Regions from separate parts of the Micromonospora sp. 050-3 genome, predicted to be linked through region 2. Evidence: predicted binding sites of a transcription regulator. Region 2 holds the regulator's gene; the other holds the start of a gene.
What was found. The regulator HspR, encoded in region 2, represses chaperone genes until heat shock. The targets are predictions, from matches to a motif close to TTGAGTNNNNNNNACTCAA.
Positions count from the first base shown of each region.

Region 1 (7,807 bases), on a different contig from region 2:
GGGCCCCCGCCGTCACAAGACGGCGGGGGCCCGGACGGTCGGAGCGTCAGACCGCGAAGAGCGCCGGACCATCCAGCGTCTTCACGTCGGCTGGGCGCAGCGCCAATGCGAGCACGTCGGCCACGTCGGCCAGGGTGTGCACTGTCAACGCCTCGCGCACCTCGGCCGGCAGGTCGTCCAGGTCGGGCTCGTTGCGCGCCGGGATGATGACCTCGGTGAGGCCGGCCCGGTGCGCGGCGAGCAGCTTCTGCTTCACCCCACCGATCGGCAGCACCCGACCGGAGAGCGTCACCTCACCGGTCATCCCGAACTCGGGGCGGACCGGGCGACCGGTGACCAGCGACGCAAGGGCCGTGACCATGGTGATGCCGGCGCTGGGACCGTCCTTGGGCACCGCACCCGCCGGGAAGTGGACGTGGATCCGACGTCCCGCCAGGGCGTTCGGGTCGATGCCGAACCGCCGCCCGTTGGAGCGCAGGTAGGAGAGCGCAATCTGCGCCGACTCCTTCATCACGTCACCGAGCTGGCCGGTCAGGGTCAGCCCCGGCTCGCCCTCCATGCTGGTCGCCTCGATGAAGAGCACGTCCCCACCGGCGCCCGTGACGGCCAGGCCGGTGGCCACGCCGGGCACTGCGGTGCGCTCGGCCGATTCCGGGGTAAACTTCGGCCGACCCAGGTAGCCGGTGAGGTTGTCGGTGCCCACGCGTGCCGGCGTCGGGTCCGTCGCCAGCGTCACCGCCACCTTGCGCAGGATCTTGGCCAGGGCCCGCTCGAGCTGCCGGACGCCGGCCTCCCGGGTGTACTCCCCCGCGATCAGCGCGAGAGCCTCGTCGGCGACGCTGACCTCGTCGACGGTCAGCCCGGCCCGCTCCCGCTGTCGGGGCAGCAGGTGGTCGCGGGCGATGGCGACCTTCTCGTCCTCGGTGTACCCGTCCAGGGTGACCAGCTCCATCCGGTCCAGCAGGGGGCCGGGGATGGACTCCACCACGTTGGCGGTGGCCAGGAAGAGCACGTCGGACAGGTCGAGGTCGACCTCCAGGTAGTGGTCCCGGAAGGTGTGGTTCTGGGCCGGGTCGAGCACCTCCAGCAGGGCGGCGGCCGGGTCTCCGGCGTAGCCGGCGGCCAGCTTGTCCACCTCGTCGAGGAGCACGACCGGGTTCATCGAACCCGCCTCGCGCAACGCGCGGACGATCCGACCGGGCAGCGCCCCCACGTAGGTGCGCCGGTGCCCCCGGATCTCCGCCTCGTCGCGGACGCCGCCGAGCGAAACCCGGACGAAGTTACGCCCGAGCGCCCGCGCCACGGACTCGCCGAGGCTGGTCTTGCCCACCCCGGGAGGGCCGGCGAGGGCGAGCACAGCGCCGGAGCCGCGACCGCCGACCACACCGAGGTTGCGCTCGGCACGCCGGTTGCGCACCGCCAGGTACTCCAGGATGCGGTCCTTCACGTCGGCCAGGCCGGCGTGGTCGGCGTCGAGCACCGCCCGGGCCGCGGCCAGGTCCGTGTTGTCCTCGGTACGCGTGCCCCACGGCATCTCGAGCACGGTGTCCAGCCAGGTACGGATCCAGCCCGCCTCCGGGGAGGCGTCGCTGGCCCGCTCCAGCTTGCCGACCTCGCGCATGGCCGCCTCGCGTACCTTGTCCGGCAGCTCGGCGGACTCGACCCGGGACCGGTAGTCGGCGGAGCCGTCCGGCTCGTCCTCGCCCAGTTCCTTGCGGATCGCGGCCAGCTGCTGGCGCAGCAGGAACTCGCGCTGGGACTTCTCCAGTCCCTCGCGGACGTCACTGTTGATCTGCTCGGTGACCTCCTGCTCGGCCAGGTAGTCCTTCACCCAGCCGACCAGCAGGTCCAGCCGGGCGGTGACGTCCGGCGCGGCGAGCAGCTCGTTCTTCTGCTCCAGCGTCAGCCAGGGCGCGTAACCGGCCGAGTCGGCCAGCTCGGAGAGGTCGGTCATCCGCTCCACAGCGTCGATGACCTGCCAGGCGCCCCGCTGCTGGAGCACGGAGGTCACCAGGGCGCGGTACTCGCGGGCGAGTTCCCGGGCCCGACCGGCGTGGGCGGGTTCGTCGAGTTCGGTCGCCTCGACCCAGAGGGCGGCGCCGGGGCCGGGGACGCCGGAGCCGATCCGGGCCCGGGACAGGCCACGGATGACGGCGGCGGGCTCACCCTCGGGCAGCCGGCCGACCTTCTCGATGGTGGCGACCACGCCCACCGGGCCGTACTCGCCGTCGATGCGCGGCACGGCCAGCAGCTTGCGGTCGCCGGTCGCCCGCGCCGCGTCGATCGCGGCCTGGGTGGTGGGGTCGAGGGTCACCGGGATGACCATGCCGGGCAGCAGCACGGCGTCGGTCAGGGGAAGTACCGGAAGAGTTGCCATCGAACACCTGCTATCGCGTTGAGTTGAGCGTGTCTCACTCAAGTAACAAAGCGTTCCCCTTGTTCCGACCTGTGACCCAGACCACTCTTCCGCCCGGTCCGTCGGGTCGCCCGGGACCGGCGGGCGACCCGACGATGCACCTCAGGTGAGCTTGCTCTTCACCGTGTTCACCACCGAGCCGGCCACCCCCGGGTTGGTGCCGTACAGCCGAGGATCACCCGGAGGCAGCACCGGTTCCGGCGCGTTCGCCCGCGGGTTGTCGTCGTACCGGAACTCGCCCTTGCCGTCCGGCGAGGGCCCGGACGCCCAGCGACCCTGGGCGGCGTCGGTGCCCGAGGAGAAACCCAGGTAGGTGTAGCCGTACTCCGCGGTGAGCTCACCCGAATCCGGGAACGCCTCCGGCACCGGCATCTCCTCCAGCCCGTCCTCCTTGAGCTGCTCGATCGCCGCCAGCCACATGTTCTGGTGCATCGTGTCGCGGGCCAGCAGGAAGCGCAGCATCTGCTTGACGCCCGGGTCGTCGGTCATGTGGAACAACCGGGCGACCTGGAGCCGACCCTGCGCTTCGGCGGTGACGTTGAGCTGGAAATCGGCCAACAGATTGCCGCTGGCGGTGATGAACGCGCCGTTCCAGGGCACCCCATTGGAGTCGGTGGGCAGGGCCCCACCGCCGCCGTGGATGAAGTGCGCGGGGTTCTCGCCGGCGTAGGTCGCGGCGCCTCCGGGGTCCTCCGCGATCCCCTCGGTCAGCGACAGCGGCGCGTTGTCCAACAGCCGGGTGATCATCGTGACGATCATCTCGACATGGCCCATCTCCTCCGTGCCGACGTCGAGCAGCAGGTCCTTGTACTTGCCGGGCAGTCGGCAGTTCCAACCCTGGAAGAGATACTGGTTGGCGACCGTCATCTCGCCCCACTTGCCGCCCAACACCTCCTGCAAACGGCGGGCGAACGCCGCGTCCGGGCCGTCCGGCTTGGCTTCGAACTGCAGATCCTTGACGTGGCTGAACATCCAACCTCCTCGGTACCGGAAACAGGTAACGAGGCCGTTCCCGCCCCGATGACCCGGGCGGGCCAACCGGTGTCCCGCCCGGGTCAGCGCACCGGGCGAGCCATCGGCAGCAGCACCTCCAACGCCACTCCACGGGGCCGTAGCCGGTGTGCCCGCACCGCTCCCCCGTCCGTCGCGACGAGCTGCCGCGCGATCCACAGGCCCAGACCGGACATCCCGACGGCCGGCGCCGTACGCCGTAGCGCGACCAGCAGGGCCTCGTCGACCCGACCCTCGTCGGTGACCAGGATGCTCAGGCTGGGGCCGCGCACTGTGGCGTAGAGCCCGACCTGTCCGTCCGGCGGCCCGTGCCGCAACGCGTTCTGCACCAGGTTGACCAGTACCTGTCGGGTTCGTCCGGCCGGCACCGGGCAGGAGGCCGCCCCCCGGGTGACCCGCGCCCGCCGACGGCCGACCGGCACCAACGCGGCGGCCTCCCGCAGGATGCCCGACAGCGCGACGGCCGGCTCCGGCTGCGGAGTCGGCGTCAGCACGCCGGTGCCGGCGGTCGCGTCGCGCAGCAGGCTCTGGAGATGGGCAGCCTGGTCGCGGGCCAGCTCACTGAGCGCCCGCCGGTCGTCCCCGGTCAACTCGCGGCGCTCGTCGGCCAGCGCGCGGGTCAGCGAGGTCAGGGTGCTGATCGGCGTCCGGAACTCGTGGCACAACACCCGCAGCAGCAACTCCGAATCGGCCGCCGGCGGCCGCCTCTCGCCCGGTGTCGGCTCAATGGGGCGCAACCCTCGCAGCAGGTCCCGCAAACCGTGCCGTACGCGCATCCACCCGACTCCTCTCGTTCGGTGCGAACCCGCATGATCGGTACCCGCTGGGGAACGGCGCAGACATGCTGGGAGCCTCCACCTTGCGACTCGTCGTCGTGGACGATCACCCCCTTTTCGTCCGCGGCCTCGAGTTGCTGCTCCCGATCACCACCAACGGTCGCGCCGAGGTGGTCGCCTCGACCGGCGACGCCGCCGCGGCGGCGGCCCTGGTCAACAACTGCCGCCCCGACCTGGCCCTGGTCGACCTGCACATGCCGCCGCCCGGCGGCATCCGGGCGGTGGCCGCGATCCGGCGGACCACCCCGCGGGTACGGGTGGTCGCGATGTCCGGTTCCGCCGACCCCGGGCCAGCGGTGGAGGCGCTGCGGGCCGGCGCGGAGGGGTTCCTGCCCAAGACCAGCGAACCGGAGGAACTGCTGCCCCCGCTGCTGGCCATCCTCGACGGCTGGGCGGTGCTGCCGGCCGAACTGCTGCGCGCCATGCTGCGGCCCACGCGCTCCGCGCCCGTCGACCTGGACGGCGAGGAACAGCGGCTGTTGCGGGCGATCGCCGCCGGCCGCAGCACCGTCGACATCGCCGAAGAACTGCACGTCTCCGAACGGACGGTGAAACGGATGACCGCCGCGTTGCTGCGCAAGTTGCGGGTCTCGAACCGGGCCGAGGCGGCTGCCATCGCCGGTCACAGCGGCATCCTCGGAGAATGAGGCCCCGCCACCGAACCGATTCACGGTTTTGCTCGGTAACGGAATCGCGACGCGCCGAATGAATGGAAGGCATATTGTTGCGGATTACCGGGGTGATAGGTCAGACTTTGGACACATCCCGCCGCACACAGGGAGTAATCGGCAATGGCGAGAAAAGTAATCACGGTCCTGACCGACGACCTCGACGGTGGGAAGGCCGACCGGACGGTTGAGTTCAGTCTCGACGGCGTGGCCTACACGATCGATGTCTCCGACGAGAATGCCGGCGTCCTGCGCAAGACGCTCGATCCGTACATCAATGCGGGTCGGCGGATCGGGCGCGGCCCGGTGGAGAGCGCCCGTTCAGTCCGGCGGCCGGGGCGACCCGCCGGCGCGGGAATGGATCGGGAGCAGAACCGGGCCATCCGGGAATGGGCCGTCAAGAACGGCTACAAGATTTCCGAGCGCGGCCGGATCCCGGTTGAGGTCGTCGAGGCGTACAAGAGCCGCTGACGCGACTCGACGGGGCCCCGCCGGAAACGGCGGGGCCCCGTCGTTTGTCCGGGCGCCCGAAGCGAAGCGGCGGCCGGCCACCCCGGGTTGTCGCCCCGGGTGGCCGGCCGCCGTTGTACGTCAGCTCAGTTGACGTCGATGCGCACCGAGTCGAAGGCGGGGGTCTGGTTGGCCCGCTCCATCATCGGCAGGCGGTGCGAGCCGTCACCGGCCCAGACGGAGCACTGGGCGGTACCGGACTCCGGCAGGCCCGGAATCTGGATCGTCACCTCGTCGGGCTGGGCGCCGCCGCGACCGTCCTCGGTCGCGACGAAGAAGGCGGGCACCTCCTGCGGCTCCGGCGGAGCGGTCAGGCTGTCCAGCATCCGGCAGGCGGTGTGGAAGTGACCGCGGACCAGGCCCTGGTCGTTGAGGAGCGAGCTCTCCACGTAGTAGCCACCCTGACCGGCGGCCAGGAAGCGGTCCCGGACCAGGTTGCGGGTGCTGACGCGCAGGGTGAAGGCCTGGTTCTGGCCGACCTGCTCGGGGAACTGGGTGATCAGCAGCGACGGGTTGTTGGCCGCCGCCCCGACCTCACCGAACTCGGTGCTGACGCAGCGGTCGCCTCTCTGAAAGCCGTCGTGCGGCTGGAGCCGACTCTCGTCGCAGTCGTTGGCGAGCACGCCGAGCCCGGCGCCGGGCTCGGTGCCACCGCCGTTGTTGCCGCCACCGCCGTTGTTGCCGCCGCTGGGAGTGGTGGTGGGCGTGGTGCCGCCACCGTTGTTGCCGCCCGTGCCGCCGGTGGGCTGCACCTGGCACTCGGCGAGCTGCGCGAGGCCCTGCGGCCGGGGTCCGACCCGGTCGATGGCGGTCGTGATCCGGTCCAGCACGGCGCGGCGCTTGCCGGCCAACGGCTGGAGGATCGCGCTGCGGATGAACGCCTCACCCTTGTTGCCCTCGGCGGCAAGTCGGCGGTCCGCCTCGGCGATCTGGGTCTGCAGCTGGGCGAGGTTGCGGTCCACCTCGGCCCGCGCCCGGTTCGGCACCTGCGGCAGTTTGGCCGCCACGTCCGGACAGGCGATGGCCGTGCCGGTGCCCACAGTGCCGTCCTTGCCGTCCTCGCACTCGGGGACCGACTGCTGTCCGTCACCCCAGTGATTACGCACCCACCGACCGTTCTGCCAGGTCCGGCTGGTCGAGCCGCCGCCAGTCGGCGCGGTCGCACCCGGGCTCGGCTCCACGCACTGCCCGGAAGCCGGACGTGGCTTATTTGTCCGCCGGTCCTGGGCCGACGAAATCTGAGTCACGGCGACAACTCCGCCGAAGACCGCGAGCGTGCCGACAACTGCCAGCAGACGCTTGCTCCGCGCGTTGCCGGAAGGCCGGCGCGCCCGAGTGGACCTGCGCATCGAATTGCTCTCCTTCTCGATCCGGTAGTGGATTTCTGCCCTCGGCGGACCGACGGATGTGAGTTGGCACGCCGCGGTGGCGACCCACCGTGACCTACCCGGTAATGCGTCGATGGCCGACGATGCCCTTTCCGCACCGTCTCCCGCGCCCGGTGGACGCGGATGGGGAGATCCTGTTCATTCGCGCAGGAGTACGGGGCGGCGGCCGGGAAGGTTCAACAGACGCACAGGAAATTGCCGCGACCCGACACGGAGCCGGTGCGGAGCAGGGATCAGCAGGTGAAACGGGCGCTGGTCAGTCGGCGCAGAGGTGGTCGAAGGCGAAGCCGCCGACCAGTTCGTGGCGGCGCTGGCTCAGCGCGGCGATCTGCGCGGTCCACTCGGCGCGCGACGGCAGGTCGGCGACGGAGTTGTCCCGCAGTCGTTCCCCCACGGCGACGGCGGCGAGATCCTCGGCCAGCCGGGCCGCGTCGATGCCGCAGGAGAATCGGTGTTCGGTCACCGAGACCTGCTCGATGAGGCACGCGTCGGGGCGTACCTGCACCCAACTCCACCCCTGTGCCGGCCCGTCCACCCAGCGGACGTGCAGCCCTCGCACGATCGGGTCGGCCACCTGCCCGGCCACGTACGCCTCGACCGCCGCCGCGCGGGTCAGCGCGCCGAGGTCGTTGACCGGCCCGGTACGCCCGTCCGGCAGCCGGCCCAGGATGTCCCGGAAGCCCACCGGCGCCGGCTCGGTCCCGGCGGCGGTGGACCCGCCCGCGGCGTAGGCGCGCGCGTCGATCACGTACTCGACCAGGCGGAGGCCATGCTCGGCGGCGTTCAAGGTGGGCGACCCGATCCGCAGCACGGGCAGGTCGACGGCTGCGCTCACCGCGTCCTTGAGTCGCTCCAACCGCTGCTCCGCCGAGCCGGCGGACGGCACAGGGCCGATCTGCACGGCGACGACCGGGCGGCCGGTGTCGGCGGCGTAGACCACGAAGTCGAAGCTGGCGCGGCTCGCCGAGGTCCACTGGC
Region 1 covers NZ_JAJPVX010000001.1:2,451,075-2,458,881, forward strand. Annotated here, with positions in the region: gene lon (endopeptidase La) at 47-2,377, opposite strand; gene ACLJOK_RS11100 (manganese catalase family protein) at 2,519-3,388, opposite strand; gene ACLJOK_RS11105 (sensor histidine kinase) at 3,472-4,203, opposite strand; gene ACLJOK_RS11110 (response regulator) at 4,269-4,910, shown strand; gene ACLJOK_RS11115 (histone-like nucleoid-structuring protein Lsr2) at 5,055-5,402, shown strand; gene ACLJOK_RS11120 (hypothetical protein) at 5,528-6,790, opposite strand; gene ACLJOK_RS11125 (hypothetical protein) at 7,086-7,807, opposite strand, start outside.
Region 1: the regulator HspR is predicted to act here: its motif matches at 2,401-2,419, upstream of lon (endopeptidase La).

Region 2 (7,807 bases):
CTCGCCAGCAGCCCACGGGCGACGCCCGTCACCTGCACAACCTTACGAAGCGAGGAAGCGAAGATGGCACGTGCGGTCGGTATCGACCTCGGCACGACGAACTCCTGCGTCAGCGTTCTCGAGGGCGGTGAGCCCACCGTCATCGCCAACGCTGAGGGGTCGCGGACGACTCCGTCGATCGTCGCGTTCGCCCGCAACGGCGAGGTGCTCGTCGGTGAGGTCGCCAAGCGCCAAGCGGTGACCAACCCCGATCGGACGATCCGGTCGGTCAAGCGCGAGGTCGGCACGAACTGGTCCGTCGACATCGACGGCAAGAAGTACACCCCGCAGGAGATCTCGGCCCGGACGCTGATGAAGCTCAAGCGGGACGCCGAGGCGTACCTGGGCGAGCAGATCACCGACGCGGTGATCACCGTTCCGGCCTACTTCAACGACAGCCAGCGCCAGGCCACCAAGGAGGCCGGTGAGATTGCCGGCTTCAACGTGCTGCGGATCGTCAACGAGCCGACCGCTGCCGCCCTGGCATACGGGCTGGACAAGGGCTCCAAGGAGCAGACCGTCCTGGTCTTCGACCTCGGCGGCGGCACCTTCGACGTGTCGCTGCTGGAGCTGGCCGAGGGCGTCGTCGAGGTCAAGTCGACCAGCGGTGACAACCAGCTCGGTGGCGACGACTGGGACCAGCGGATCATCGACCACCTGGTCAAGACGTTCCGCGGTGAGCACGGCATTGATCTGTCTCAGGACAAGATGGCCCTCCAGCGGCTCCGTGAGGCCGCCGAGAAGGCCAAGATCGAGCTTTCCGCCGCCACCACCACCAACATCAACCTGCCGTACATCACCGCCGGCGCGGCCGGCCCGCTGCACCTCGACGTGACGCTCAGCCGCGCCGAGTTCCAGCGGATGACGCAGGACCTGCTGGACCGGTGCAAGGGCCCGTTCGAGCAGGCCGTGAAGGACGCCGGGATCAAGATCTCCGACGTCGAGCACGTCATCCTGGTCGGCGGTTCGACCCGGATGCCCGCCGTGACCGACCTGGTCAAGCAGCTCACCGGTCGCGACCCCAACAAGGGCGTCAACCCGGACGAGGTGGTCGCCGTCGGCGCCGCTCTCCAGGCCGGTGTGCTCAAGGGTGAGGTCAAGGACGTCCTGCTGCTCGACGTGACCCCGCTGAGCCTGGGCATCGAGACCAAGGGCGGCATCTTCACCAAGCTGATCGAGCGCAACACCACAATCCCGACCAAGCGTTCTGAGGTCTTCACCACGGCGGACGACAACCAGCCGTCGGTGCTGATCCAGGTGTTCCAGGGTGAGCGGGAGATCGCGGCGTACAACAAGAAGCTCGGCACCTTCGAGCTGACCGGCCTCCCGCCGGCGCCGCGTGGCGTGCCGCAGATCGAGGTCGCCTTCGACATCGACGCCAACGGCATCGTCAACGTGCACGCCAAGGACCTGGGCACCGGCAAGGAACAGAAGATGACGATCACCGGCGGCTCCTCGCTGCCGAAGGACGACATCGAGCGGATGCGCCGGGACGCCGAGGAGCACGCGGAGGAGGACAAGCGTCGTCGCGACGACGCCGAGGCTCGCAACGTGGCCGAGGCGCTGCAGTGGCAGACCGAGAAGTTCCTCGCCGAGAGCGGCGACAAGCTGCCCGGTGAAAACCGCGAGCAGCTCAACGAGGCGCTCGGCGAGCTGCGCGGCGCCCTCGGCGGTCAGGACATCGACAAGATCAAGTCGGCGCACGAGAAGCTGGCCAAGGTCTCCCAGGAGGCCGGTTCGCTGCTCTACTCCCAGCAGGCCGAGCAGGGTCAGCAGCCGGGTGGCGAGGCTGGCCCGGGTGCGACCGGTGCGACCGGCGCGACCGGCGCGACCGGCGCGCAGGCCGGCGGCGCCGACGACGTGGTCGACGCGGAAATCGTGGACGAGGACGGCAAGAAGTGACCGTCGGCCTCCGGCACGTTTTCACCGCGAAGGGGATGAGGTAGCCGCATGACGCAGAAGCCACGAGCCGCCGACCCGGGCGACACCGGGTCGACGCCGGGTGGCTCCGCGACCACGGAGCCGACCGGCGACGGGGAGCGGGTCGTCATCCGCAACAACCGCAAGCTCGTCGACACCGCCGAGCCGGAGGGCACCGCCGCCGACGCGGAGACCGGTGTGCCGGCCGAGGGTCTGGTCGAGGACGCCGAGGTCGTGGTCGACGAGATCGAGGTCGAGGTCAACTCCACCAACGGGCCGGAGCCATCCGGTCCGCCGGTGGTGGACGCCCCGGCGCAGCCGGTGGACGGCGGCGGCACGGGCACCTCGCTCGGCGCCGAGCTGGAGGCGCTCCGGGCCGAGCTCGACGAGCGGACCAGGGACCTGCAGCGGGTGTCGGCGGAGTACGCCAACTACCGCAAGCGCATCGACCGCGACCGCAACCTCGTGCAGGAGCAGGCGACCGGCTCGGTGTTGGCCGCGCTGCTGCCGATCCTGGACGACCTGGACCGGGCCCGGGAACACGGCGACCTGGTCGGGCCGTTCGGCACGGTGGCGGAACAGCTCACCACCGCGCTGGGCAAGTTCGGCCTGAACGCCTTCGGCGAGCAGGGCGACCCGTTCGACCCGACCCGGCACGAGGCGGTCGCGCACCAGACCTCGGCCGACGTCAGCGAGCCGACCTGCGTACAGGTCATGCGACGCGGCTACCAGCTCGGTGAGCGGCTGCTGCGCCCCGCGCTGGTCGCGGTCGCGGATCCGGAATAGTGCCAGACAGTGACCGGGCCGTCCCGTCCACCGCGCTGCGGTGGGCGGGACGGCCGGGCCACCGGGGTCGGAAGGGGGTGGACCGGTGAGTTCGAAGGACTGGATCGAGAAGGACTTCTACGCCGTGCTCGGCGTGGACAAGGCCGCCTCCGCGGATGACATCAAGAAGGCGTACCGCAAGGTGGCCCGGGAGTCGCACCCGGACCACAACCCGGGCGATCCGAAGGCCGAGGAGCGCTTCAAGGCAGCGTCCGAGGCGTACAACGTGCTGTCGGACAGCGGCCGCCGTCGCGAGTACGACGAGATGCGTTCGCTCTTCGGCTCGGGCGCGTTCCGGCGCAACGCCCGGGGTGGCGGTCAGCAGGGCGGCATGCCGTTCGACGTCTCCGACATGTTCGGCGGCGGCGGAGGCGGCGATCGTCGCTTCGGCGGCGCCGGCTTCCAGGACCTGTTCAGCTCGATCTTCAGCGGCGGCCAGGCCGGTGGGCAGGCCGCACCACATGGTCCGGCCCGTGGTCGAGACGTGGAGACCGAGGTGGCGCTGGACTTCGGCGACGCGGTGCGGGGAGTGACGCTGCCCCTGACGCTGCGCGCGCCGGGAGTCTGCGACACCTGCCACGGCAACGGGGCCAAGCCCGGCACCCAGCCGCGTACCTGCCCGGTCTGTCATGGTGCCGGCGTGACCACCCGCAACCAGGGGTCGTTCAGCTTCTCCGAGCCGTGCCGCAACTGCCAGGGCGTCGGCACCGTGGTCGAGGAGAAGTGCCCGGAGTGCCACGGCAGCGGCGGTGTCACCAAGACCCGCACGATGAACGTGCGCTTCCCGGCCGGTGTGGCCGACGGTCAACGCATCCGGTTGGCCGGGCGCGGCGAGCCGGGCGAGCGCGGCGGCCCGGCTGGCGACCTCTTCGTGCACGTCAAGGTTCGGCCGGACGAGCTGTTTGGGCGTACCGGGGACGACCTGACGCTGACCGTGCCGGTCACCTTCGCGGAGGCCGTGCTCGGCACGGACCTGCGGGTGCCCACGCTCGACGGTGCGATGACCCTGCGGGTGCCGCCGGGGACACCGAGCGGGCGGGTGCTGCGGGCCCGGGGCAAGGGTGTGGTCCGCCGCGACGGGCAGGCCGGTGACCTGCTGGTCACGCTGGACGTGGTGGTGCCGGCCCGGTTGTCGGATGAGGCGCGCACGGCGCTGGAGTCGTTCGCCGAGCAGACCCCGCCGGCAGCCCGGGAACATCTCGACGCACGGGTGCGTCGAGTCAGTTAGTCCGGTGGAATGGACGCGGAGGTGAGCGGGATGTCGGGCGAGTTCCTCGGTTCGGGCGACCCTGCCTACGAGGCCAAGGTGCTGATGATCTCGGTAGCGGCACGGATGGCGGGGATGCATCCACAGACCCTGCGCCAGTACGACCGACTGGGGCTGGTGCAGCCCGGCCGGGCCGCTGGTGGCGGGCGTCGCTACAGCGTCCGCGACGTGGTGCTGCTGCGCGAGGTGCAGCGGCTCAGTCAGGACGACGGGATCAACCTGGCCGGCGTCAAGCGGATCATCGGGCTGGAGCGGCTGCTGGAGCAGGCGCAGCAGCGGGTGGCCCGGCTGGAGGCGGAGCTGGACGCCGCGTACCGCCGGGTGGCGGAGTTGGAGTCGCTGGCCCGCTTTCCGGGCCGGGATCTGGTGCCGACCAACCGCACGTCCACAGCCCTGGTGGTGTGGCGCCCCCGCCGCACGCCCGATCGCTGAGCTACCGCTCACCCGGATCTGTCTTATCGGCCCGGACCACGCTGGATTTCCCGGCGCGGTCCGGGCCGCTTCGGTTAGCCTGTCAATAAGGGTCCAATCGGCTTAATCCGGACCTACCGGCATGGCGAGGGGGAGCGATGGCGGAACCGGCGAAGAAGGTGGCCCAGCAGACCGAGGACCGGTTGGAAAATCTGGCCGAGACCGTCCGCAAGAAGTTCGACAAGGTGACCGAGGGGACCTACCGGGACCGGATCATCGCGGGCCGGTTCGCCGAAGACGGCGACCACGCCGGCGAACGGGGCCGAGCCGAGACGGAACGCAAGCAGGACTGACCGGTGACCGACGTGCGGGCCGGGACCCACGGGGGGTCCTGGCCCGTTCGCCATAACCAATGCGGGCCGGGACGCGGGGATGCCGTAGCGGGGGTCCCGGCCCGTTCGCCATAACCAATGCGGCCGGGGCTCAGCCGAGGCGGCGGTTTTCGCGGACCAGACCGCCCTCGCACCAGTCCCGGTAGACGAAGAGGTCCGGTCGGGCCAACAGCACCCGGCCGTTGTGTGCCCAGATCTTCATCAGCTCGTCGCCGTCACGCTCGGCCTGTTCGACGAGCTTGCGGAAGCGGCGCTTGGGGTGGGCGCGGAAGTTCGTCCGGATGCCGTCGGCCGCGTAGATGTAGAGGCAGTGCAGCGCGAACCGCCGGGCCGGGCAGGTTGGATCCATTGCCAACTCGAAGAGTGTCACCACCAGCCGGTCGCCGGAGACCAGAAGGTCCCAGTCGGGTGGCATCGAGGCCAACGGCACCGAATCAGGCTGGTACGCCCATGCCCGCAACTCCGCCGGAGTCGGATCGACGGGGTTGGCGAAGCCGTGGAAAGTCGACTCCTGCACGCTCACCGGCCAACCTTCCGCTCTCGCCCGCGTCTGGCAACGCTGCCTGCGGACCCTGGCTGCTGGGGCGAAACGGTAACCCGCCGTCGGGTGCTGCGGTAGTACCCGCGAGGAGCAATTCCGCAACCGTTGGCACGGGCCGGTCCATTGCATCGACAGCGCAGCCGATGATGCTCCTATGACAATCCACGTTAGACGGTTCCAGCGGGGCGCCGAGGCCGAGTTCGTCGTGGGGCTGGAGTGGCTTTTCGCCCCTCCCGGTAGCCGTCCCGTGGATTGGGACCACGACCGCGCCGTCGAGCGGACCGGGCAATTGCTCGCCCACGAGGACGTCGCACTCTTCGAGGCACGATCGGACGAGGATCAGCTGGTCGGCGTCGCCAGCGTCTACCTGGACATCCTCTCGGTGCGCTTCGGCCGTCGGGCGTCGATCGAGGATCTCGCTGTGCACCCCGAGTGGCGCTCCCGGGGTGTCGGCTCCCGCCTCCTCGCGGCGGCCAGGGCGTGGGCGCACGAACAGGGTGCCGACTACGTCTTCCTGGAGTCCGGCCTGGCCCGAACGGAGGCGCACCGCTTCTACCTCCGCGAGGGTGCGACCCACGCCGCCGCGGCGTTCAGGTGGAGCTCAGTGCAATGATTCGACGATCGGGGTTTGCTCCCGCCGCTGGGCCGCCGCGCGGTTGCGCAGCCACCGCTTGAACCACGGGAAGTCGGGCAGCCGAGCCAGGACCGGCCCGGTCACCACGGTGATCAGGACGTACGTCGCGGCCAGCGCCGCCAACCGCGGCTCGACGCTCCCGGCGGCCACCGCGAGACCGGCGATGACGATGGAGAACTCACCGCGAGGTACGAGCGCCAGGCCGGCCCGCCATCGACCAGGTTCCGCGATGCCGACCCGGCGGGCCGCGAGGTAGCCGGTGAGCGTCTTCGTCGCCATGGTGACCACGGCCAGGGCGAGTGCCGGCAGCAGCACCGGCGGAATGTCCTGCGGGTCGGTGGTCAGGCCGAAGAAGACGAAGAACACCGCGGCGAACAGGTCCCGCAGGGGCGAGAGCAACTCGGTGGCGTGGTGCGCCACCGGGCCGGAGAGGGCGATGCCCACCAGGAACGCGCCGACCGCCGCCGACACCTGGAGCGACGCGGCAATGCCCGCGATCAGCAACGTCAGACCGAGTACGCCGAGCAGCAGCGCCTCCGGGTCCTTCGCCGACAGGGCGGACGAGATCAGGTGGCCGTACCGGATGGCGACCACCAGCACGATCAGCACCGTGCCCACAGCGACGGTGAGCGCGATCCCGCCGCCGAGCAGGCCGGTGCCGGCCAGTACGGCGGTGACGAGCGGCAGGTAGAGGGCCATCGCCAGGTCCTCGATGACCAGCACCGAGAGGATCACCGGGGTTTCCCGGTTACCGAGCCGGCCCAGGTCGGCGAGGACCTTGGCGATCACCCCGGAGGAGGAGACCCAGGTGATGCCGCCGAGTACCAGGGCGGCGACCCAGTCCCAGCCGAGCAGCAGGGCAAACCCCGCGCCGGGCAGCGCGTTGAGGACGCCGTCGATCAGCCCTGCCGGTGCCGCCGAACGCAGGTTGCCGACGAGTTCGTTGGCCGAGTACTCCAGGCCGAGCATCACCAGCAGAAGGATTACGCCGATCTCGGCGCCGACTGCGAAGAACTCCTCGCTGGCGTCCAGCGGCAGCAGCCCGCCGTGCCCGAACGCGAGCCCGGCGAGCAGGTAGAGAGGAATGGGAGAGAGGCCGAAGCGCCGGCTGAGCCGGCTGAGGAGCCCGAGCAGCAGCAGCAGCGCACCGACTTCGATGAGCAGCGTGGTGAAATCGTGCATCCGCCTCAGCCGTCCGGGTCACTGTCGGCGAGGATGGCGGAAACGCCGTCGAGACCTCTACGGGTCCCGACAACGACCACCACGTCGCCGGCCGCGAAGCGGAAGGAGGGGAGTGGCGAAACGATGACTTCGCCTTCACGCAGTACAGCCACGATCGAGGCGCTGGTGCGGGTACGCGCCTTGGTGTCGCCGAGCTTCCGGTTGACGTACGGGGACCCGGCCGTGATGGCGATCTGCTCGGTGAGCAGACCGGCGGCCTGCTCCCGGAGCCCGGAGAGCTGGCCGAGCATCAGCGACGCGCCGAGGATGTCGGCCAGAGCCTCGGCCTCGTCGTCGGTCAGCGGGATGTCCGCCTGGCAGGCGTCGGGATCGTCGGGATCGTAGAGAACGAGATCACGGCGGCCATTGCGGTGGGAAACGACGCCCAGGCGGCGTCCGGACTCCGTCACCAGATCGTGACGTACCCCGATCCCGGGTAAGGCGGTCTGCTCGACACGTACTCGCACCCTCCAAGGCTACCGCTTCGTGAACAGAATGCAGATCTTGGACGGACAGCGCCCCTAGGGTCGGCGCCCGCCCCGGTCGAGCGGAGCGGG
Region 2 covers NZ_JAJPVX010000002.1:349,948-357,754, forward strand. Annotated here, with positions in the region: gene dnaK (molecular chaperone DnaK) at 64-1,941, shown strand; gene grpE (nucleotide exchange factor GrpE) at 1,990-2,745, shown strand; gene dnaJ (molecular chaperone DnaJ) at 2,831-4,012, shown strand; gene ACLJOK_RS16590 (heat shock protein transcriptional repressor HspR) at 4,043-4,483, shown strand; gene ACLJOK_RS16595 (hypothetical protein) at 4,621-4,815, shown strand; gene ACLJOK_RS16600 (hypothetical protein) at 4,946-5,377, opposite strand; gene ACLJOK_RS16605 (GNAT family N-acetyltransferase) at 5,550-6,008, shown strand; gene ACLJOK_RS16610 (cation:proton antiporter) at 5,997-7,211, opposite strand; gene ACLJOK_RS16615 (cation:proton antiporter regulatory subunit) at 7,217-7,717, opposite strand.